3 regions of the Kocuria sp. GQ42 genome follow, and region 1 is predicted to be linked to each of the others. Evidence: predicted binding sites of a transcription regulator. Region 1 holds the regulator's gene; each other region holds the start of a gene.
The links. Region 1 encodes HrcA, which represses chaperone genes, less so after heat shock. Its sites were predicted from a motif close to TTNGCACTCGNNNNNNNCGAGTGCNAA; they were not measured.
Positions count from the first base shown of each region.

Region 2: a site for HrcA is predicted at 1,216-1,242, ahead of groES (co-chaperone GroES). Genes of this name have one in related genera too.
Region 3: a site for HrcA is predicted at 4,499-4,525, ahead of AC6CH6_RS12945 (coniferyl-alcohol dehydrogenase). Genes of this name have one in related genera too.

Region 1 is NZ_JCAXEN010000001.1:1,043,742-1,050,842, forward strand. Features, by position in the region: gene lepA (translation elongation factor 4) at 1-1,254, shown strand, start outside; gene hemW (radical SAM family heme chaperone HemW) at 1,254-2,498, shown strand; gene AC6CH6_RS05010 (DUF4870 domain-containing protein) at 2,593-3,057, opposite strand; gene AC6CH6_RS05015 (DUF3097 domain-containing protein) at 3,212-4,075, opposite strand; gene hrcA (heat-inducible transcriptional repressor HrcA) at 4,250-5,257, shown strand; gene dnaJ (molecular chaperone DnaJ) at 5,330-6,481, shown strand; gene AC6CH6_RS05030 (16S rRNA (uracil(1498)-N(3))-methyltransferase) at 6,478-7,101, shown strand, end outside.
Region 2 is NZ_JCAXEN010000001.1:304,180-311,280, forward strand. Features, by position in the region: gene AC6CH6_RS01420 (siderophore ABC transporter substrate-binding protein) at 1-976, opposite strand, end outside; gene groES (co-chaperone GroES) at 1,408-1,704, shown strand; gene groL (chaperonin GroEL) at 1,863-3,470, shown strand; gene AC6CH6_RS01435 (acyltransferase family protein) at 3,644-5,713, shown strand; gene AC6CH6_RS01440 (acyltransferase family protein) at 5,710-7,101, shown strand, end outside.
Region 3 is NZ_JCAXEN010000006.1:47,478-54,578, forward strand. Features, by position in the region: gene AC6CH6_RS12920 (SPFH domain-containing protein) at 1-213, opposite strand, end outside; gene AC6CH6_RS12925 (DUF202 domain-containing protein) at 405-767, opposite strand; gene AC6CH6_RS12930 (YidH family protein) at 781-1,167, opposite strand; gene AC6CH6_RS12935 (cytochrome P450) at 1,249-2,466, opposite strand; gene AC6CH6_RS12940 (PDR/VanB family oxidoreductase) at 2,493-3,503, opposite strand; gene AC6CH6_RS12945 (coniferyl-alcohol dehydrogenase) at 3,515-4,303, opposite strand; gene AC6CH6_RS12950 (aldehyde dehydrogenase family protein) at 4,535-5,911, shown strand; gene AC6CH6_RS12955 (MFS transporter) at 5,988-7,101, opposite strand, start outside.

The DNA.
Region 1 (7,101 bases):
GACGCGCCCTCGCGGGCCATGATCTTCGACTCCGTCTACGACACCTACCGCGGCGTGGTCACCTACATCCGCGTGGTCGACGGCAAGCTGACCCCGCGGGAGCGGATCCGGATGATGTCCACCGGCGCGCAGCACGAGCTGCTGGAGATCGGGGTCATCTCGCCCGAGCCGAAGCCCACGGAGGGGCTCGGCGTGGGCGAGGTGGGCTACCTCATCACCGGGGTCAAGGACGTGCGCCAGTCCCGGGTGGGGGACACCGTGACCAACCACCAGCGGCCGGCGGCCGAGAACCTGGGCGGCTACGAGGACCCCAAGCCGATGGTCTTCTCGGGGCTGTTCCCCATCGACGGCTCCGACTACCCGGTCCTGCGCGACGCCCTGGACAAGCTCCAGCTCAACGACGCCGCCCTGGTCTACGAGCCCGAGAACTCCGCGGCCCTGGGCTTCGGCTTCCGGTGCGGGTTCCTGGGCCTGCTCCACCTCGAGATCGTCCGGGAGCGCCTCGAGCGCGAGTTCAACCTGGACCTGATCTCCACGGCGCCCTCCGTGAGCTACAACGTCACCCTCGAGGACCGCTCCGAGCGCGCGGTCACGAACCCCTCCGAGTTCCCCGAGGGCAAGATCGCCGAGATCCGCGAGCCCATGGTGGCCGCGACGGTGCTGGCCCCGTCCGAGTTCATCGGCGCGATCATGGAGCTGTGCCAGTCCAAGCGCGGTCAGCTCAAGGGCATGGACTACCTCTCCGAGGACCGGGTGGAGCTGCGCTACCGGCTGCCCCTGGCCGAGATCGTCTTCGACTTCTTCGACCAGCTCAAGTCCCGCACCAAGGGCTACGCGTCCCTGGACTGGAAGGCCGAGGGCGAGGAGGCCGCGGACCTCGTGAAGGTCGACATCCTCCTGCAGGGCGAGCCGGTGGACGCCTTCAGCGCGATCACCCACCGGGACAAGGCATACGCCTACGGGGTGATGATGACCGGCAAGCTGCGCGAGCTCATCCCGCGGCAGCAGTTCGAGGTGCCCATCCAGGCGGCCATCGGCTCCCGGGTGATCGCCCGCGAGAACATCCGGGCGATCCGCAAGGACGTGCTCTCCAAGTGCTACGGCGGCGACATCTCGCGCAAGCGCAAGCTGCTCGAGAAGCAGAAGGAGGGCAAGAAGCGGATGAAGATGGTCGGCCGGGTGGAGGTCCCCCAGGAGGCGTTCGTCGCGGCGCTGTCCTCCGACGAGTCCGGGGCGAAGGACAAGAAGAAGTAGTGGCCCCCGCCCAGCCGGAGGGCCTGCCCGGCCCGCTCGACGGACTGCTGCCGCCCTCCGCCGCGGTGGGCTCCGCCGACCGCACGCTCAGCCTCTACGTGCACGTGCCGTTCTGCGCGGTTCGGTGCGGCTACTGCGACTTCAACACCTACACGGCCGTGGAGCTCGGGGCGGGGGTGTCCCAGGACGCCTACGCCGGGGACGCCGCGGCGGAGGTCCGCTGGGCGCGCCGGGTGCTGGAGGACTCCGGGGTGGCCCCCCGCCCGCTGCACAGCGTGTTCTTCGGCGGCGGCACTCCCACGCTGCTGCCCGCCGAGGACCTCGCCGCGGTCCTGGCGCAGGCCGCGGAGAGCTTCGGGCTCGCGGCGGACGCGGAGGTGACCACCGAGGCCAACCCGGACTCCGTGACGCCCGAGTCCCTCGCGGTGCTCGCGGCGGCGGGGGTGACCCGGGTGTCCTTCGGGATGCAGTCGGCCGTCCCGCACGTGCTCGCCGTCCTGGACCGCACGCACGACCCCGACAACGTGCCGCGGGCCGTGCGGTGGGCGCGCGAGGCCGGCCTGGGCGTCAGCGTGGACCTCATCTACGGCACCCCGGGGGAGTCCCTGGCCGACTGGGAGCACTCGGTGCGCACGGCGGTGGGCTACGAGCCCGACCACGTCTCCGCGTACTCGCTGATCATCGAGGACGGCACGAAGCTCGCGGCGCGGATGCGGCGCGGGGAGGTCCCGTCGATCGACGAGGACGACCAGGCCGACAAGTACGAGCTCGCGGACCGGGTCCTCGCCGAGGCCGGCTTCGAGTGGTACGAGGTGAGCAACTGGGCCCGGCCCGCCGAGGGCGCGGACGCCGGCGCCCACCGCAGCCGGCACAACCTCGCCTACTGGCGCAACCAGGACTGGTGGGGGATCGGCCCCGGGGCGCACTCGCACGTGGGCGGGACGCGCTGGTGGAACCTCAAGCACCCCGTGCCCTACACGAACCGGGTGCGCGCCCGGCAGTCGCCGGCGGCCGGGCGCGAGATCCTCGACGCGGACACCCGCCACCTCGAGCGGGTGATGCTGGAGGCCAGGATCCGCGACGGCCTGCCCACGACCGCTCTGGCCGGCGGCGGGCGGACCGCGGTGGCCGGGCTGATCGCCGACGGGCTGGTGGAGCCCGCGGCGGCGCTGCGCGGCTCGCTGGTGCTGACCCTGCGGGGCCGGCTCCTCGGCGACGCCGTGGTGCGGCGGCTGCTCGCCTGACGGGGGCACCCCGGCCGGGGCGCCCGCACGAGGAACGGACGCACCCGTCGGGAACGGATGCGTCCGTCAGGGACACCCCCGGCGCGGGCCGGGGTCAGCCGCGCGCGGCGCGCCCCCGGGACCGCTCGCGGAGGCGCTCGACGAGCCGGTCGTAGAGCCGGGTGTTGAAGCGGTAGAGGTGCGGTTCGCCGCGGTTGACCCGGACCCCGCCGATGAGGGAGCCGACGGCGAGCAGCAGCCACGCGGCGGCGGCGGCGAGCGCGAAGAACCAGCCGATGAACGGCACCGGGGCGAGCAGGATCCCGGTGACCACCACGAGGGTCGGCAGCAGCGTGAAGTTCATGGCCTCCATCGACTCCTGCTCCGTGAACGGGCCGCGCCCGCGGAAGACGCGGTGGACGAGGAACGAGGGGAGGAAGCCGATGACGCCACCGAAGTGCGCCAGGGTCGCCCACTGGTGGTCCTCGGTGACGGTCAGCGGCTGGGCCACGGGGGAGAGGCCCTCGAACGGGGCCCCGGCGTTGTCGCGGCTCGATCGGGGGTCGGTCTGCACGGGCACGGATGTCCTTCGGCGGTGGGACCGCGGCGGGGCCGCGGAGGGTGGGTGGGACACGACCATCCTACCGACCGGCCCGGAGGGCGGAGGATCGGCCCCGCGCACGTGTGCCTTTGTGACGATCTGCTGGGCGTTGCCCGTGCGCGGGGGCGGCGGGTCAGGCGCCGGGGGCGGTGAGGAAGTCGATGAGCTCCTCGACCCGGCCCAGCAGGGACGGCTCGAGGTCGGCGTAGCTGTCCACGCGGGACAGGATGTGCTGCCAGGCCCGGCCGAGGTCGCCGGGGGTGCGGTGCGGCCACCCGAGGGCGGCGGCGGTGCCGGTCTTCCAGTCCGTGCCGCGCGGGACCACGGGCCAGGCGTCGATGCCGAGGGTGCGCGGCCTGACCGCCTGCCAGATGTCGACGTAGGGGTGGCCCAGCACCAGGACGTTGCCCGCGGCGCCGGGCAGGCGCATGGTCTCCGCGGCGATCCTCGACTCCTTGGAGCCGGCCACGAGGTGGTCGACGAGGATGCCGAGCCGTCGCCCGGGGCCCGGCCCGAACTCCCGCACGGCGGCGGGCAGGTCGTCGATGCCGTGCAGGGGCTCCACGACGATGCCCTCGACCGCCAGGTCGTGGCCCCACACCTTGGCCACCAGCTCGGCGTCGTGGTAGCCCTCGACCCACACCCGGGAGGCCTTCGCGGTGCTCGCGCGCAGCCCCTCGACGGCCACGGAGCCCGAGCGCGTGCGGGAGCGCTTGCGCGCCGCGGGGGCCCGGCGGGGCTCGACAACGACCACGGGCTCGCCCTCGAGCAGGAACCCCGGTCCCAGGGGGAACGCCTTGACCCGCCCCCTCCGGTCCTCGAGCCCCAGCACGCGCATCCCGCCGATGGTCTCCAGGGACACGACCGCGCCGACCCAGCCGGTCGTGACGTCCTCCAGGAGCATCCCCGGGGCGACCGGGACCTCCGCGGAGACCGGCCGGCGGCGGGCGAGGGCGTCGTCGTCGAGGCTGCGCGGCCCCCAGCCGTGGTGGCTCATGGTCGTCCTCCCGGGTCGCGGTGCCGCGCGTCCGGCGCGGATCAGCCGGAAGCGTACCAAACCGCGGGGGCGACCGGCCGTCGGACACGGGGGCTACACTGGACGCCGTTGGCACTGTGGCCACCCGAGTGCCAGGGCATCTTCGGGGGCGTGGACGAACCGGGGAGGAGCGACGTGAACCATCCGAGACGACTGCAGATCCTGCAGGCCATCGTGGAGGACTACGTGCACTTCCGCGAGCCGGTCGGCTCCAAGGCCCTCGTGGACCGGCACCGGCTCGGCGTCTCCTCGGCCACCGTGCGCAACGACATGGCCGCGCTCGAGGAGGAGGGCCTGATCACGGCCCCCCACACGAGCTCGGGCCGGATCCCCACGGACAAGGGCTACCGCACGTTCGTCGACCAGATCGCGGCCGTCAAGCCGCTCTCGGGTCCGGAACGGCGGGCCATCCAGCGGCTGCTGGACGACGCCGCGGACATCGACGACGTCATGGAGCGCACCGTGCGGCTGCTCGCGCAGCTCACCCAGCAGGTCGCGGTCGTGCAGTACCCGCACGCCTCCGGGGTCACCGTGCGCCACGTCGAGGTCGTCGACCTCGGCGCCGGCCGGGTGCTGGTGGTGCTCATCCCGACCAACGGCCGGGTGGCGCAGCGCGTCGCCGTGCTGCGGGCGCCGCTCGAGGAGTCCCAGCTGCTCGAGCTGCGCGCCCGGGTGCTGGCCGCCGTGGTCGGGCGCTCCCTGACCGCGGTGCCGGACGCCCTCGCGGCGATGACCGCGAGCACCGCCCCGCCGCTGCAGCCGGCCGCCGCCGCCGTGGGGGAGGCCGTCGGCGCCCTCGCGGCGGGCGGGGCCGAGCACCGCATGGTCATGGCCGGCACCGCCAACCTCGCCCGCTCCACCGGGGACTTCCACCTGAGCATCGGCCCGGTCCTCGAGGCCCTCGAGGAGCAGGTGGTGATGCTCCGGCTGCTCTCCGAGATGGAGCAGGACGCCCGCGGGGTGGCCGTGCGGATCGGCACGGAGAACGCCGAGGGCCCCCTGTCCGAGGCCGCCGTCGTCGCCACCGGCTACGGGCCGCAGTCCAAGGTGGGGGTCGTGGGCCCGATGCGCATGGACTACCCGTCCACGATGGCCGCCGTGCGCGCCGTCGCCCGCTACCTCTCCCGTATCCTCGGGGGCTGAGCCCCCGCGGGCCCCGTCCCCCGGGGCCCACCAGCGAAACCCACCACAGACCTCTCGACAGAACGGACCACGGTGAGCGATCACTACGAGACCCTGGGCGTGTCCCGGGACGCCAGCCAGGAAGAGATCAAGAAGGCCTACCGCAAGAAGGCCCGCCGGCTGCACCCCGACGTCAACCCCGGCCCGGAGGCCGCCGAGGACTTCAAGCGCCTCTCCCACGCCAACGACGTCCTCTCCGACCCCGAGAAGCGGCGCGTCTACGACGCGACCGGCAACGAGAACGGCACCGACACCGGCTTCGGCGGGGGCTTCCCCGGCACGGGGTTCGGCTTCGCCGACATCTTCGACACCTTCTTCCAGGGAGCCGGCGGCGCCGGCTCCGGCCGGCGCGGACCCGCGTCCCGCACCCGCCAGGGCCAGGACGCCCTGATCAACGTCCGGGTCACCCTCCGGGACGCGGTCTTCGGCACGGAGAAGAAGATCACCGTGGACACCGCCGTGGTCTGCCCCACCTGCGACGGCACCTGCTGCCAGGCGGGCACCCAGCCCGAGACCTGCGACGTCTGCCACGGATCCGGCCAGGTGCAGCGCCAGGTCCAGTCGATCCTCGGCACCGTGGTCACGGCGGCGCCGTGCGCCACCTGCCAGGGCTTCGGCACCGTCATCAAGCACCCGTGCCACGAGTGCTACGGCGAGGGCCGCGTGCGCGACCGCCGCCCGCTGACCGTCAAGATCCCCGCCGGCGTCTCGACCGGCAACCGGATCCGCCTCTCGGGGCAGGGCGAGGCCGGCACCGCCGGCGGGCCGAACGGCGACCTCTACGTCGAGCTCAAGGTCGATCCCGACCCCACGTTCGAGCGCCAGGGCGACGACCTGCACGCCCGCGTCCGGGTGCCCATGACCTCCGCGGCCCTCGGCACCACCGTGACCCTCGAGACCTTCGACGGCGAGCGCGAGGTGCCCGTCGGCCCCGGCACGCAGACCGGCCACACCGTGACCCTGCACGAGCTCGGGGCCACCCGGCTGCGCGGCGGCGGCCGGGGCGAGCTGTTCGTCCACCTCGAGGTCGAGACCCCCACGGCGCTCGACGACGAGCAGCGCGAGCTGCTCGAGCAGCTGTCCCGGCTGCGCGGCGAGGACCAGTCCACCGGCACCACCCTGAACTCCCCGGCCGGCTCCGGCGGCTTCTTCTCCCGGCTCAAGGACCGGTTCTCCGACCTGTGAGCCTGCCGGTCTTCAAGGTCGAGCCGGGCCGGCTCGCCGGTCTCGGCCCCGGAGCGGCGCTCACCGTCACCGGCCCGGAGGCCCGGCACGCCGTCACCGTGCGCCGGCTCGCGCCCGGTGAGCGGCTCGAGCTCGTCGACGGCGCGGGGACCCGGACCACCGGGGAGCTGCGCGCGGGGGACCGGGACAGCATGGAGGTCGGCGTGGTCTCGGTGACCACCGAGCCCGCCCGCACGCCCCGGCTGGTCCTCGCCCAGGCCCTCGCGAAGGGCGACCGGGACCTGCTGGCCGTGGAGACGGCCACCGAGCTGGGCGTCGACGCCGTGGTGCCCTGGCAGGCCGACCGCTCGATCGTGCGGTGGAAGAAGGAGCGCGCCGCCAAGAGCCACGAGAAGTGGGTGCACACCGTCGCGGCGGCCGCCAAGCAGTCGCGGCGGGCCGCCTGGCCCGAGGTGCTGCCCCTGTCCACCACCCGCGAGCTCGCCCGCCTGCTCGGGGAGCCGGGGACCCGCGGCCTCGTCCTGCACGAGGAGGCGCACGACTCCCTCGCCGACCTGGCCGGCGCCGTCGGCACCGCCGGCACCGCCGGTGCCCCGTGGGCGGGCGCCGAGCGGATCGTC
Region 2 (7,101 bases), 740 kb from region 1:
CGTCGGCCAGGGTGTCGAAGAACTCGGTGTAGGTCTGGATGCCCTCGTTGGTGTAGGTGTCCCGGGGCATGTAGACGACCTGGCCCTCCTGCACCGCGGTGACGTTCTGCAGGGCCGCGGCGTTCTCGATGACCTCCTGCGCCGGGGTGTACTCCGGGTCCTCGGCGGAGATCGCGGCGTCGCGGTCCAGCACGAGGATCCAGTCGGGGTTCGAGTCGGCGATCGCCTCGACGGAGATGTCGTCGCCCTGGTGGTCGTCGCTGGCGCCCTCGACCTCGAGGGCCGGTGCGAAGTCGAAGATCTCGAACAGCGGGCCCAGGGTGCGTCCGTTGCCCGGGGCGATGAAGCCGATCTCGCCGCCGGAGACGGTGACGGCCATGACCGTGTCGCCGGGCCGGTAGCCGTCGACGACGCGCTGCATCGCCGCGTCGAAGTCGCCGTTGATCTGCTCGGCCTCGTCCTCGCGGTCGAAGATCTGGCCCAGGACGGAGGTCTGCCGCTTCAGCTCCTCGTCGAAGGGCTCGTCCTCCCGCGGGTCGAGCTCGACGATGGTGGCCTCCGGCACCAGGTCGGCGAAGTCCTCGCGGTAGTCGGCGAAGCGCTGGCCGTTGACGATGAGGTCGGGGTCCGCGGCGACGACGGCCTCGAGGTCGGGCTCGCGGTGGTTGCCGAGGTCGACGACGGACTCGTCGTCGGCGTAGGCGATGGTGTCCGGCATGAGGGCGCGCGGGGCCGCCGCCAGTTCGACGTCCCACTCGGCGAGCGTCTCGAAGGTGCGGTTGTCGGTGGCGACGACGGACGCCGGCGGGGCCTCGACCGTCTGCGTGCCGTAGTTGTCCTCGACCTCGACCGTGGCGGCGGAGGGGGCGGACGACTCCGCGGAGGCGGCCTCGTCGCCCTGGGCCGTGCCGCAGGCGGTGAGGGCGAGGACACCGGCGACGGCCAGGAGGGCAGCCGGGTGCTGGGTGCGGTTCATGGTCTTCCTTCGTGCAGAGGACGCCGGCGTGCTCCGGGGTGGAGGACGCCGGCGGGATCCGATGGGCGCGACGGACCTGCGCACGGATGCGCGGGGACGTCGAGGAGGGCACCGCTGCTCGGCCGAGGTAAGGGTTGCCTTACCGCTCAACCTAGAGGGTCGGGCGGGCGTGAGGCAAATCATTGGCGAACACCGGCGTGACCTAATTCCCGCCGGAGGTTCCCGCGGGGGTCGGCGCGCTGGCACTCGCCTTGACCGACTGCCAGCCCGCTCCTACAGTTGGCCTTGGCACTCTCCGGGTGAGGGTGCTAAGGGCCAGGCGATCGACCGGCACCGCGACGACGGTCGGTGCGCCGATCGGCCCGAAGCTCGACGGCGGGCTCCGCCCGCGGTCGCCCACCGTTTTCCACCCCTACAGACAAGGAGAGATCGTGTCGGTCTCCATCAAGCCTCTCGAGGATCGCATCGTCGTCCAGCCGCTCGCCGCTGAGCAGACCACCGCGTCCGGTCTCGTCATCCCGGACACCGCCAAGGAGAAGCCCCAGGAGGGCAAGGTCCTGGCGGTCGGCCCCGGTCGTGTCGACGACTCCGGCAACCGCATCCCGGTCGACGTCCAGGAGGGCGACGTCGTGATCTTCTCGAAGTACGGCGGCACCGAGGTCAAGTACAACGGCGAGGAGTACCTGGTCCTCCCGGCCCGCGACGTGCTCGCCGTCGTCGTCAAGTAGACCGGGCCGCACCGACCCGGCGCAGACCGCGCAGTCCTGACGAAGGGTGCCCGCCGCACGCCCCGCTGTTCCGGCGGGCCCGCGACGGGCACCCTTCGCCGATCCAGACCCCGAAACCCGCTGGCGACCCCAGCCACCCCAGAAGGAGCTCTTCGCCCATGGCCAAGCAGCTGGCGTTCGACGACGCCGCCCGCAAGTCCCTCGAGAACGGCGTCAACAAGCTCGCCGACACCGTCAAGGTCACCCTCGGCCCGCGCGGGCGCAACGTGGTGCTCGACAAGAAGTGGGGCGCCCCCACGATCACCAACGACGGCGTGACCATCGCCCGCGAGGTCGAGCTCGACGACCCGTACGAGAACCTCGGCGCCCAGCTCGCCAAGGAGGTGGCGACCAAGACCAACGACGTCGCCGGCGACGGCACCACCACCGCCACCGTGCTCGCCCAGGCGCTCGTCAAGGAGGGCCTGCGCAACGTGGCCGCCGGCGCCGACCCGCTGAGCCTCAAGCGCGGCATCGAGAAGGCCGTCGAGGCCGTCTCCGAGCGCCTGCTCGAGAACGCCCGCCCGGTGGAGGGCACCAACGTCGCCCACGTGGCGACCATCTCGGCGCAGGACCCGGCGATCGGCGAGCTCATCGCCCGGGCCTTCGAGACCGTCGGCAAGGACGGCGTCATCACGATCGAGGACGGCTCGAGCACCGAGGTCGAGCTCGACGTCACCGAGGGCATGCAGTTCGACAAGGGCTACCTGTCCCCGTCCTTCGTGACCGACGCCGAGCGCCAGGAAGCGGTCATGGAGAACTCCCTGGTGCTGCTGTACCAGGGCAAGATCTCCTCGGTGCCGGAGCTCATGCCCGTGCTGGAGAAGGTCCTCCAGGCCAAGAAGCCGCTGACCATCATCGCGGAGGACGTCGAGGGCGAGGCCCTGTCCACCCTCGTGGTCAACCGGCTGCGCGGCACCCTCGACGTCGTGGCCCTCAAGGCCCCCGGCTTCGGCGACCGCCGCAAGGCGATCATGCAGGACCTCGCCGTCCTCACCGGCGGCCAGCTCATCACCAGCGAGCTGGGCATCAGCCTCGACCAGGTCACCCTGGAGCAGCTGGGCACCGCCCGGCGCGTCACGGTCACCAAGAACACCACCACTCTGGTCGACGGCGGGGGCACCCCGGCCGAGATCCAGGACCGGGTCGCGACGATCCGCGCCGAGGTGGAGCGCACCGACTCCGAGTGGGACCGCGAGAAGCTCCAGGAGCGGCTCGCCCGCCTGGCCGGCGGGGTCTCCGTGATCAAGGTCGGCGCCGCCACCGAGGTCGAGGCCAAGGAGCGCAAGCACCGCATCGAGGACGCCGTCTCCGCGACCCGCGCGGCCCTCGAGGAGGGCATCGTCGCCGGCGGCGGCACCGCCCTCGTGCAGGCCGCGAAGGTCCTCGACGAGTCCGACCTCGGGCTCACCGGGGACGCCGCGACCGCGCTCGGCATCGTCCGCCGCGCGCTGCGGCAGCCGCTGTACTGGATCGCCCAGAACGCCGGTCAGGACGGGGCCGTGGTCGCCTCCCGCGTCGCCGAGCTCGAGGCCGGGCACGGCTACGACGCCGCCACCGGCGAGTACGTCGAGATGGTCGGCGCGGGCATCATCGACCCCGTCAAGGTCACCCGCTCGGCGCTGCAGAACGCCGCGTCCATCGCGGCGCTCGTGCTGACCACCGAGACGCTCGTGACGGACAAGCCCGCCGACGACGAGGGGCACGGCCACGGCCACCAGCACTGACGGCCGGCACTGACGGCCGGCGCCGAGCCGGCTCGCCCCGCGGACCCGTCCCACCACCGGTGGGGCGGGTCCGTCGCCGTCTCCGGGGGCCGCCCCGGCGCCTCCGGTAGAGTGCGGGGGTCCGCACGACCACTGCCGCGCCCCCGGCGGCACGGTGTTCCCAGGAGATGCCCATGACGACCCTCGGTGCGCAGAGCACGCCCACCGGCGTCGAGCCGGACACGGCACGGCGGGTGGCCCGCTACGCCGGGTTCCGTCCGGAGGTGCAGGGGCTGCGCTTCGTCGCGGTGCTGCTCGTGGTGGTCTACCACGTGTTCCTGGACCGGGTGTCCGGGGGAGTGGACATCTTCCTGCTGATCTCGGCGTTCTTCCTGACCCTGTCCTTCGTGCGCAAGCTCGAGGCGGGGAGGCCGCTGGCGCTGGGGCGGTACTGGCTGCACGTGTTCAAGCGGCTGCTGCCCCTGGCGGTGCTCACGATCCTGGGCACCCTGGTGCTGGCGTGGTGGTTCTTCCCGGAGGCGCGGATCGACCGGGTGCGCACGGAGGCGCTGGCCTCGGTCCTCTACGTGGAGAACTGGGCGCTGGCGCTGGCCGAGGTGGACTACTACGCCGCCGACGACTCCACGGCGTCCCCGTTCCAGCACTTCTGGTCCCTGTCGGTGCAGGGGCAGGTGTTCCTGCTGTGGCCGCTGGTGTTCGGGGCGGCGTGGCTCGTGTGCCGGGGCGGGCGGTGGCGGCCGGTGCCGGTGCTGGCGGTGCTCTTCGGGCTGGTCTTCGCGGCCTCCCTCGCCTGGTCGGTGCACACGACCGCCACGGACCAGGCGTTCGCCTACTTCGACACCCGGGCCCGGCTGTGGGAGTTCGCCCTCGGGTCCCTGCTGGCCCTCGCGGTGCCGTACCTGCACCCGCCGCGGGCGGCGCGGGTGGTGCTGGGCTGGGCCGGGATGCTCAGCATGGTCTCGGTCGGGGTGCTGATCGACGTGCAGGGCGCCTTCCCCGGCTGGATCGCCCTGTGGCCGCTGCTCTCGGCGGCGGCGATCATCGTGGCCGGGCACTCCGGCTCGCCCCTCGGCCTGGACCGGATCCTCGCCTCCCGCCCCCTGGTGCAGCTGGGGGACGCCTCCTACGCGCTGTACCTGGTGCACTGGCCGCTGCTGATCACCTACCTGGTGCTGCGGGACCGGCCCGTGGCCGGGCCGCGGTCGGGGGTCGCGATCATCCTGGTCTCCCTGCTGCTGGCGGTGGCCGCCACGAAGCTGGTGGAGCGCCCGTTCCAGCGGTGGGCGTGGCCGGAGCGGGACAAGCGGCGGCTGGCCGCGTCGGTGGCGGTGAGCCTGGCGCTCGTGGCGGTGCCGGTGCTGGTGTGGCAGCAGGCCGACGCACGGCGGGCGGCCGCGCTGGCGGAGGACGCCGCCCGCAACAACCCCGGGGCGGCGGTGCTGGACCCGGGCTTCGAGTTCCGGGGCGACCCGGACGCCCCCACCCTGCCCCTGGCCTCCGCGCTGGGCGACGAGTGGGTCGGGCTGCCCGAGCCCTGCTCGGGGGCGTTCGCCCCCGAGCAGGAGGTCCTTGAGCAGTACTGCCGCCAGACCCCGGCCCTGCCGGACCCCGAGCGGACGATCGCGGTGGTCGGCAACTCCCACATGGAGCAGTTCATGGGCGCGGTGATCCCCCTCGCGGAGGAGCGCAACTGGCAGCTCGTCGCCGTGCTGCAGCCGGGCTGCGCCTTCGCGGTGCGCCCGGAGGGGGACGCGTGCCACGAGGGCAACGACGCGGCGATCGAGTACGTGGAGCGGCTCGCACCGGACGCGGTCATGACGACCTCGACCTACGCGGCCCGGATGGACGGTCCCGCCGAGGCCCTCGTCGGGGGGTTCCCGGAGCTGGTCGACCGCCTCACGGGCCAGGGCATCGACGTCGTCGGCTTCCGGGACAACCCCCGGTTCGACTTCAACCCCTACGAGTGCGCCGTGCGCCACGGCCAGGACGCCGACCGGTGCCGCGTGCCCGTCGAGCAGGTCCTGGCGCCCGTCAACCCGGCCGACGCCCTCCTGGACCGGAACGGCTTCTCCTCGCTCGACCTCACCGATCTCATCTGCCCGGAGGGACTGTGCCGTCCCGTGGTGGGCAACGTGCACGTCTTCTTCGACCCGCACCACCTCACGTGGACCTACGCGCGGACGATGGCTCCGGCCCTCGAGACCCGGCTCCCCGGCACGCTCCTCCAGGAGGTGTCCTCGTGAGCACGGTGCAGGCCGGTGCCCCGCGCCCGGACCCGGGGGCCACCTCCCCGGACGGCCCCGGGGGCGTCGAGCCGGACACGGCCCGGCGGGTGGCCCGGTACTCGGGGTTCCGCCCCGAGGTGCAGGGACTGCGGTTCGTCGCGGTGCTGCTCGTGGTGGTCTACCACGTGTTCCTCGGCCGGGTCTCCGGGGGCGTGGACGTGTTCCTGCTGATCTCCGCCTTCTTCCTCACGCTGTCCTTCGTGCGCAAGCTCGAGGCGGGGAGGCCGCTGGCGCTGGGGCGGTACTGGCTGCACGTGTTCAAGCGGCTGCTGCCGCTGGCGGTGCTCACCATCCTCGGCACCCTCCTCCTGGTGGCCGCCGTCTACCCCGGCTCCGACGCCGGGCAGTGGCGCACCGAGGCGCTGGCCTCGGTGCTCTACGCGGAGAACTGGGCGCTCGCGCTGAGCTCCGTCGACTACTACGCCGCCGACCACTCCACCGCCTCGCCGTTCCAGCACTTCTGGTCCCTGTCGGTCCAGGGGCAGGTGTTCCTGCTGTGGCCGCTGATCTTCGCCGCCGCCTGGCTGCTCACGCGGCGGGGGCGCCTCCGGCCGGTTCCCGTCCTGGTCGCGATGTTCGGCACCGTGTTCCTGGCCTCCCTGGTGTGGTCGGTGCACAGCACCGCCGTCCAGCAGGAGTTCGCCTACTTCGACACCCGCACCCGGCTGTGGGAGTTCGCCCTCGGGTCGCTGCTCGCCCTCGCCCTGCCCTACCTGAAGCCGCCGCGGACCGCGCGCGTGGCCCTGGGCTGGGCCGGGCTGCTCAGCATGGTCTCGGTGGGGGTTCTGGTCGACGTGCAGGGGGCGTTCCCCGGGTGGATCGCGCTGTGGCCGCTGCTCTCGGCGGCGGCGATCATCGTGGCCGGCCGCTCCGGGTCCCCGTTCGGACTGGACCGGATCCTCGCCTCGCGGCCCCTGGTGCGGCTGGGGGACTCGGCCTACGCGCTGTACCTGATCCACTGGCCCGTGCTGATCACCTACCTGGTGCTGCGGGACCGGCCCATGGCCGGGCCGCGGTCGGGGGTGGTGATCATCGTCGTCTCCTTGGTGCTCGCCGTGCTGGCCACCCGGCTGGTCGAGGACCGGTTCAAGAAGTGGGCCTGGCCCGAGCAGAACAAGCGGCGCCTCGCCGGGGTCGTGGTGCTCTGCCTCGCCCTGGTCGCAGCCCCCGTGCTCGCCTGGCAGCAGGTCGAGGACCGGCGTGCCGAGCGGATCCAGGCCGAGGCCGTCCGGAACAACCCCGGGGCCGCCGTCCTCGAGCCCGGCTTCGAGTTCCGCGGCGACCCGGACGCCCCGACCCTGCCCCTGCCGGAGGACCTGCCGAGGCAGCCGGCCTCCCTCGGCGAG
Region 3 (7,101 bases), on a different contig from region 1:
GCCCACTCGGGCGAGAGTCGTCCCGGCCGTGACGAGCAGCAGGAGCACCAGGGCGCTGACGGCGGTGAGTCCGGCCGCCTTCCTCGTGGCGCTGGGGTGGACGTGCTCGCCGCTCGCGTCCTTCCGGACGGTCTCCTTCGGGGACATCATCCAGCCGACGATCGAGATCACGGTGACAAAGGCCAGGACGATGGCCGTGACGATGTAGAACATGGCTTCCTGCTCTCCACTCCTCGGAGTTCTGGCGTCCCACCGCCCTCGGCGCGGCAGTTCACTTGTGTGAACGATCCCATGCCGCGACATCGTGGAGGCCGCAGACCCCGGGTGTCGCAGCCCCGCTCTTTGGGGGACCGGGGGCGCAGGCGTCCGAGTCGTCGGCCGGTCCGCCCCGGCCCCGAGAGGGATCAGGCGAGCACGACGACGACGTGGATGCCCAGGGAACCGAGAACGACGGTGGCCGCAGCGAGGCCGAGCACCCCGTGGACGTCGGCGGCGACGCGTTCGGCGGTGATCCCGCTGGAGCTGCGGGTGTAGCGGGCCCGTTGGGTCAGGCAGATCGCCGTGCCGGTGACGACGGTGACGGCGAGGAGCGCCAGGACGAACGGCCCGTGGTGGGAGATCCAGCGCAGGCAGACGGCGGCGGCGGTGATCAGTGCCAGCACCGTGCGTCCCCAGGCCAGCGTGGTCCGTTCGGGCTGCAGACCAGGGTCGTCATGCGCCGGAGGCGGTGTCCGGGTTCCCGGAGGTCGTCGGGAGGAGGCGTTCATCGGGCGGTCTCGGTCAGGTCTGCAGGACGAACACGACCAGGGCCCCGGAGGTAATGGCTCCGCCGATGCCCAGCAGGGGGGTGATCAGCGGCAGCGGCAGTGGCGCCTTGCGCCGCAGGCTGCGTTCCACACCCACCCAGCGCCAGGCGGCGCCGCCGCTGATGAGCACCCCGAGCAGCAGCAGGACCACGGCCAGGAAGGTGCGCACCGGCTCGGGGAAGAGATCATCGGTGAAGGCTTCCACCGCGATGCCGCCGGCCAGGAACGCCAGGGAGGTGCGGATCCAGGCCAGAAAGGTGCGTTCGTTGGCCAGGGTGAACCGCGGATCCGGTTCCGTCCCACCGCCCAGCACGCGCGCCGAGAGGCGGTTGCGGTCCGGTGCGGGCATGGACTCATCCATGGATCGCCTCCCTGGCGGTCCCGGGGCACCGTGCCGCACGGGACGTGCACACCGGTGGGGTCGAGGCGGTGCTCCGGAGCATCAGTTCGTTCGGCTCAGTGGTGTCAGGCGCAGGGGCATGCGGGCGAAGCCGCGCAGCACGTTGTGGATCCACGGGCTCGGCTCGCCGGTGAGCTCGATCCGGTCCACGCGCCTGGCCAGCGCCTGCAGGACGAGCTCGATCTCGATCCGGGCGATGGGCTGCCCCACGCACTGGTGCAGGCCCATGCCGAAGGCCACGTGACCGGAGGCGCTGCGGTCGAGGTCGAAGACGTCGGCGTTCCCGCCCCACTTGCGGGGGTCCCGGTTGGCCGCGCCCATGAACAGCAGGATCTTCGAGTCCGCGGGGATCCGGACGCCTCCGATCTCGGTGTCGACCGTGGAGGTGCGGTGGAACATCTGGAACGGCGACTCGACGCGCAGCGCTTCGTCGACCGCGAACTTGGCCAGCTTCGGGTCGGCCTTGAGCTTCTCCCACTGCTCGGGGTGCCGAGCGAGGCTGTAGAGCGTGTTCCCGATGCCGAAGATCGTGGTGTCCACCCCCGCGGAGAGCAGGGCGCGCACCAGCAGGGTGGCCTGTTCAGGGGCGATGCGCCCCTCCTCGGCGACCTTCCAGATGTCGGCGCCCAGGCCGGTGATCGACAGGTTCTCACGGGCGCAGCTGTCCATGATCCACGCGGCGACCTTCTCGCCCTCGGTGAAGGCCTCGGCCCGGATCTCGTTGTCGGCGCCGAAGGCGTTGAAGGCCATCGCACCGTAGGGGAGCAGGTTTTCCCGGCCTCCCGGGCGCAGGCCCACCGCGTCGGGGAACACCTTCAGGGGGTAGGGCTCGGCGATGTCCTTGATGGCGTCGACGTCCCCCTGGGCCACCACCCGCTCGGCCAGTTCCTCCGCGAAGGGGGCGAACTGCTCCCGCAGCCGGCGCATGGTGGACGGGGAGATGACCCCGGCCAGGCCCCGGCGCATCACGGTGTGCGTGGGCGGATCGGACTCCAGGATCGAGGGCGGGCGCCACTCGGGTTCCTTGCGGATGTCCTTGGGGCCGAGGCCACCGCTGGAGCAGTAGGACTCGAAGTCGGTGAGGATCTCGTAGACCCACTCGTAGCGGGTCACGGCGTAGCAGCCGTGCTTCTCCAGCCACACCACGGGTCCGGCTTCCCGGAGCTTCTCGTGCAACGGGTAGGGATTCGAGATGTTCTCGACGGAGAAGGGATCGTCGGGCAAGGACACGGCCTCAGGCCTCGTGGCGGTGACAGTCATGGTGACTCCTGTGCTGGGTCGGTGGTTCAGAGTTCCAGGGTGAGCTTGCGGCACCCGGCCGCGGCGCGGGAGACGCAGATCATCATGGCGTCGCCCGAGTGCTTCTCCTCCTCGTTGAGGATGGCGTCCCGGTGCTCGACCTCCCCTGCCACCACGCGGGTCTCGCACGTGCCGCACACTCCCGCGCGGCAGGAGGAGAGCACACGCACTCCGTGCTCCTCCACCACGTCCAGGATGGTGCGGTCCGGGGGGACGGTGACGGTGGTGCCCGTATCGGTCAGCTCCACCTCGAAGGGCTCGGCGCTCGCCCCGGCGTCGAGGTTGGCCGCGACGAAGCGCTCCAGGTGCAGCGCACCGGGGGGCCAGCCCATGCAGTAGTCCTCGATCACGCGCAGCAACGGTTCGGGTCCGCACGCGTAGACCAGCATCTTCGCCCGGGGCAGGGCCAGCAGACCCTCGAGATCGATGCGCCCCACCTCGTCCTCCGGGTAGAGGAGGACGCGGTCCCCGTAGGCGGCCACGAGCTCGTCCGCGAAGGCCATCGAGGCCCGGCTGCGTCCGCCGTAGGCCAGGCGCCACTCGCGGCCGGCGGCTTCCGCGGCCTCGATCATCGGCAGGATCGGAGTGATGCCGATGCCGCCGGCCACGAACAGGTACTTCCGGGAGTCGACGTAGGGGAAGTTGTTGCGGGGCCCGTTGATGTGGACCGTGTCGCCCTCGGCCAGGCTCTCGTGCACGTAGGCGGAACCACCACGGGAATCGCGGGTGCGCAGCACCGACACCTGGATCCGGCTGCGGTCGGCCAGGGGCGAGCACAGGGAGTACTGGCGCATGTGGTGGGGCAGGATCAGATCGATGTGCGAGCCCGGCTCCCACTGCGGGAAGTCGGAACCGTCGGGCATGCGCAGGGTCACCCGGCGAACGCCCTCGGCCACGGTCTCGAGCCGGTCGACGAGGACTTCCTCGACCTCGTGCCGGTAGCCGTTCGTGGTCTGGTTCCCGACGGCGGGGGTGGGAACGGTGTTCACGGTGGTCATGGTCCCTCCACTCAGGCGGTCACGGACAAGGATGCGGCCACAGCGCGGTGAGCGCTCAGGCCGCCGTCGACGCACACGTCGGTGCCGTTGATCCAGGCGGCCTCCGGGCTGACGAGGAAGCCGATGGCCTGTGCGATGTCGTCCGGCTGCCCTGCGCGGCCCAGCAGGGCGACGGCGCCCTCGACCTTGTCGCGGCCGTGGTCCATCTTGAAGTCCTCGAGGATGGGGGTCTGGACGGGGCCGGGGCTGACCGAGACGACGCGCGCCCTCCCCAGGGAGGAGGCGGCGGCCTCCAGGCTCAACCAGCGGACACACTCCTTCGAGAACCGGTAGGAGTTCCCCGTGACCTCAGGATCCGCACCGGCCAGGTCCAGGGCCGTCTCCCGGTTCTCGACGGAGGTGAACGCGACGATCTGCTCGCGGCGCTCGGTCCAGCCACTGGCCACGTTGGAGGCCAGGTTGACGACCACGCCGCCCCGGACGAGCTTGGGCAGCAGAGCCCGGGTCAGATCCCGGACGCCGAAGACGTTGACGGACAGCACCAGACGCCAGGGGGCTGTGCCGGGAACGCCGGCGATGTTGAGCAGCCCGTCGATTCCCTCCGGGATCCGTCCGGCGGCCGCGGCCACACCCTCGGCCGTGGAGAGGTCCGCCTGGACGAAGGCCCCCGGGAACTCCGCGGGCGTGTTGCGGTCCACGCCGATCACCTCCGCGTCGGCATCGCGCAGGAGAGCTGCGGTGGCAGCACCGATGCCGGAGGCGGCACCGGTGACGACGAATGTCTGTCCGTCGAGGGTCATGGACGTGGTCCTTCCAGAAGAGTGGCCCCTGCACGCTCGAATGGATCCTCCGCGTGCGGTTCGGCTGGTTCGACTCCACTATGTGGCCTGGCGCACTCCCGGTTCATCTCTCCTTTTCACTGGGTGGAAGATGGCGTGGGTCCGGTCACAGGGGAGCTCGAAGCTGGGAACAGGGGAAGTCCGCCCACCGGTCGGTGGGCACTTCCGGAACATGAGCGACAAGGAGATCCGGTGCCTGCCACCTACGAAGTCATCGACCCGGCCACGCTGGACCCGGTCGGAGAAGTTCCGTTGCACCAACCAGAGGACGTCGAGCGGGCGATTGCCGCCGCGGCCGCGGTCGCCCGCCACTGGGCCGCGGACCGTGAAGCCCGCCGGACGGCGCTGCGCCAGGCCTCCGAGGCGGTGCTGGCCGAGGCCGAGGGCCTCGGCCGGATCCTGTCGCTGGAGCAGGGCAAGGTCTGGGCCGAGGCCACCCAGGAGTTCACGGTCGCGGCCGGGCTGCTGCGCCACTACGCCGACCTCGACTGGGACCTGGTCGAGACGCTGCCCGCCCGCGGCGAGCGCTCCGTCCAGGTCCAGTACGCCCCCGTCGGACTGGTGGGCGCCATCACGCCCTGGAACTTCCCGATCTCCCTGCTGGCGGTGAAGCTGGCCCCGGCGCTGGTGGCCGGGTGCACCGTGATCGCCAAGCCGTCCCCGTCCACCCCGATGTCCACCCGTGCGCTGGCCGAGGTGCTCAACCGGTTCCTGCCCGAGAACGTGCTGCAGGTCGTCACCGGCCGCGGTGTCCTCGCCAAGGCGCTGTCCGAGATGCCGGGCGTGCGGAAGATCTCGTTCACCGGGTCCACGGAGATCGGGGCTGCCATCATGGCCCAGGCCGCACCGACCGTGAAGAAGGTGACGCTGGAGCTGGGCGGCAACGATCCGGCGATCGTGCTGCCGGATGCGGACCTCGAGTTCACGGCCGCCCGGATCGCCGGCTCCGCCTTCCGCAACGCCGGCCAGGTGTGCATGGCGGTCAAGCGGGTCTACGTCCCGCGTGACCGGTCGGCGGCGCTGACGGAGGCCCTGGTGGAAGCCGTCTCCGCGCTGCGGATCGGCCACGGCGTGGCCGAGGGCACCACCATGGGGCCGATGCACACCAGCGGACAGCAGCAGCTGGTGAAGGACTACGTGGCGCGGGCCGTGGCCGAGGGCGGACGCATCGCCCACGGCGGGGAGCACGGCACAGACCTGCCGGGACACTTCCTGGAGCCGACCGTCGTCGCCGACGCTCCGCACCACACGGATCTGGTGGCGTGCGAGCAGTTCGGTGCGGCGTTGCCGGTCGTGGCCTATGACGACCTGGACGCCACCGTGGAGGAGCTCAACGCCCAGGAGTTCGGCCTGGGCGCCTCGGTCTGGTCCCCGGACCTGGAACGGGCCCACGAGGTGGCTGCCCGGCTGGAGGTCGGCACGGCCTGGATCAACCAGCACACCGTCGTGGAGCTGGACGCCCCGTTCGGAGGGTGGAAGGGCTCCGGACTGGGGCGTGAGCGCGGCCGGTGGGGGCTGGGGGAGTACCTGGAGCCCCGCACCGTCAACGCCCGCCCGCACACCGGCTGACGCCGGCGGCACGGACGGCGAAGGGGCCCCGCACCGGGAACGGTGCGGGGCCCCTTCGTCGGCCCGGACGAGCCGCTCAGGCCTCGATGCCCAGGCGGAGTCGCTGCTTCTGCTGGTTGACGAACGCCAGGGCGAGCACGCCGAAGGTCACCAGCAGGATGGCGGTGACCTGGAAGGCCAGCCGGTACCCGTCGGCCGGTGTGGGGGCTCCGCCGATCAGGAAGCCGCCGACGGCCGGGGCGAACACGCCGCCGGTGGTGAGTACGGCGTTGGCCACGTTGAGGTGCCCACCGCGCTGGGAGATCGTGGTCAGCTCGCCCACGATGAGGTAGGTGATGGCGAACATGGCCGGGGCGGTGCCGAACCCGAGGCTCATCAGCGCCACCCCGAGGACCGGCGATGAGACGAACGTGGAGGCCAGCAGGGCGGTGCCGGCACCGGCCCCGGCCAGGCCCAGGGTCCACCCGCGCGAACGGCGGCTGGGCACGCCCCGCTGATCCATCCGCTGGATCAGGATGCTCAGACCGATCGTGGCGACGACGCCCCACGCGGCAGGCAGGGCGATGAGAGAGCCGGCCTGCTGCCCGCTGAAGCCCATGACGTTCTGGAAGTACGCCGGGCCCCAGGACATGGCCAGCGTGAAGGTCCAGTAGGCGAAGAACGATGCCATGACGGCGAAGATCCAGGTCGGGTTCATGATGCTGCGGAAGAAGGGGACCTTCTCCTCGTTGACCCGGGAGGCCCCGGGGGCGGAGACGGCGATCTCGGTGCCCTCGATCTCGCGCTCGGCCGCCAGCGAGGTGTACGGCCCTTCCTTGCCGAGGATCATCCAGGCCGCGCACCACAGCACCCCGACCACGGCCAGGACGACGAACGCCGTGCGCCACCCGTGCTGGGCGATGACCCAGGCGAGCACCGGGGCGAAGGCCACGATGCCCAGTGTCACTCCGGAGGAAGCCACCGCGGCCGGGGTCGCTCCCTTCTTCGAGGGGAACCACTTGTAGACCGCGTGCATGAGCACCGGGGCGAGCGGGCCCTCACCGGCGCCCAGCGCCAGCCGGGACACCCACAGCGCCGGCAGGGTGGCGAAGACCACGACCGGCATCACCGACAGCGACCAGATCAGGCACAGCACCAGCAGGATGGTCTTCGCCCGGAACTTGTTGGCCAGCGGGGCCGCCACCAGCTGT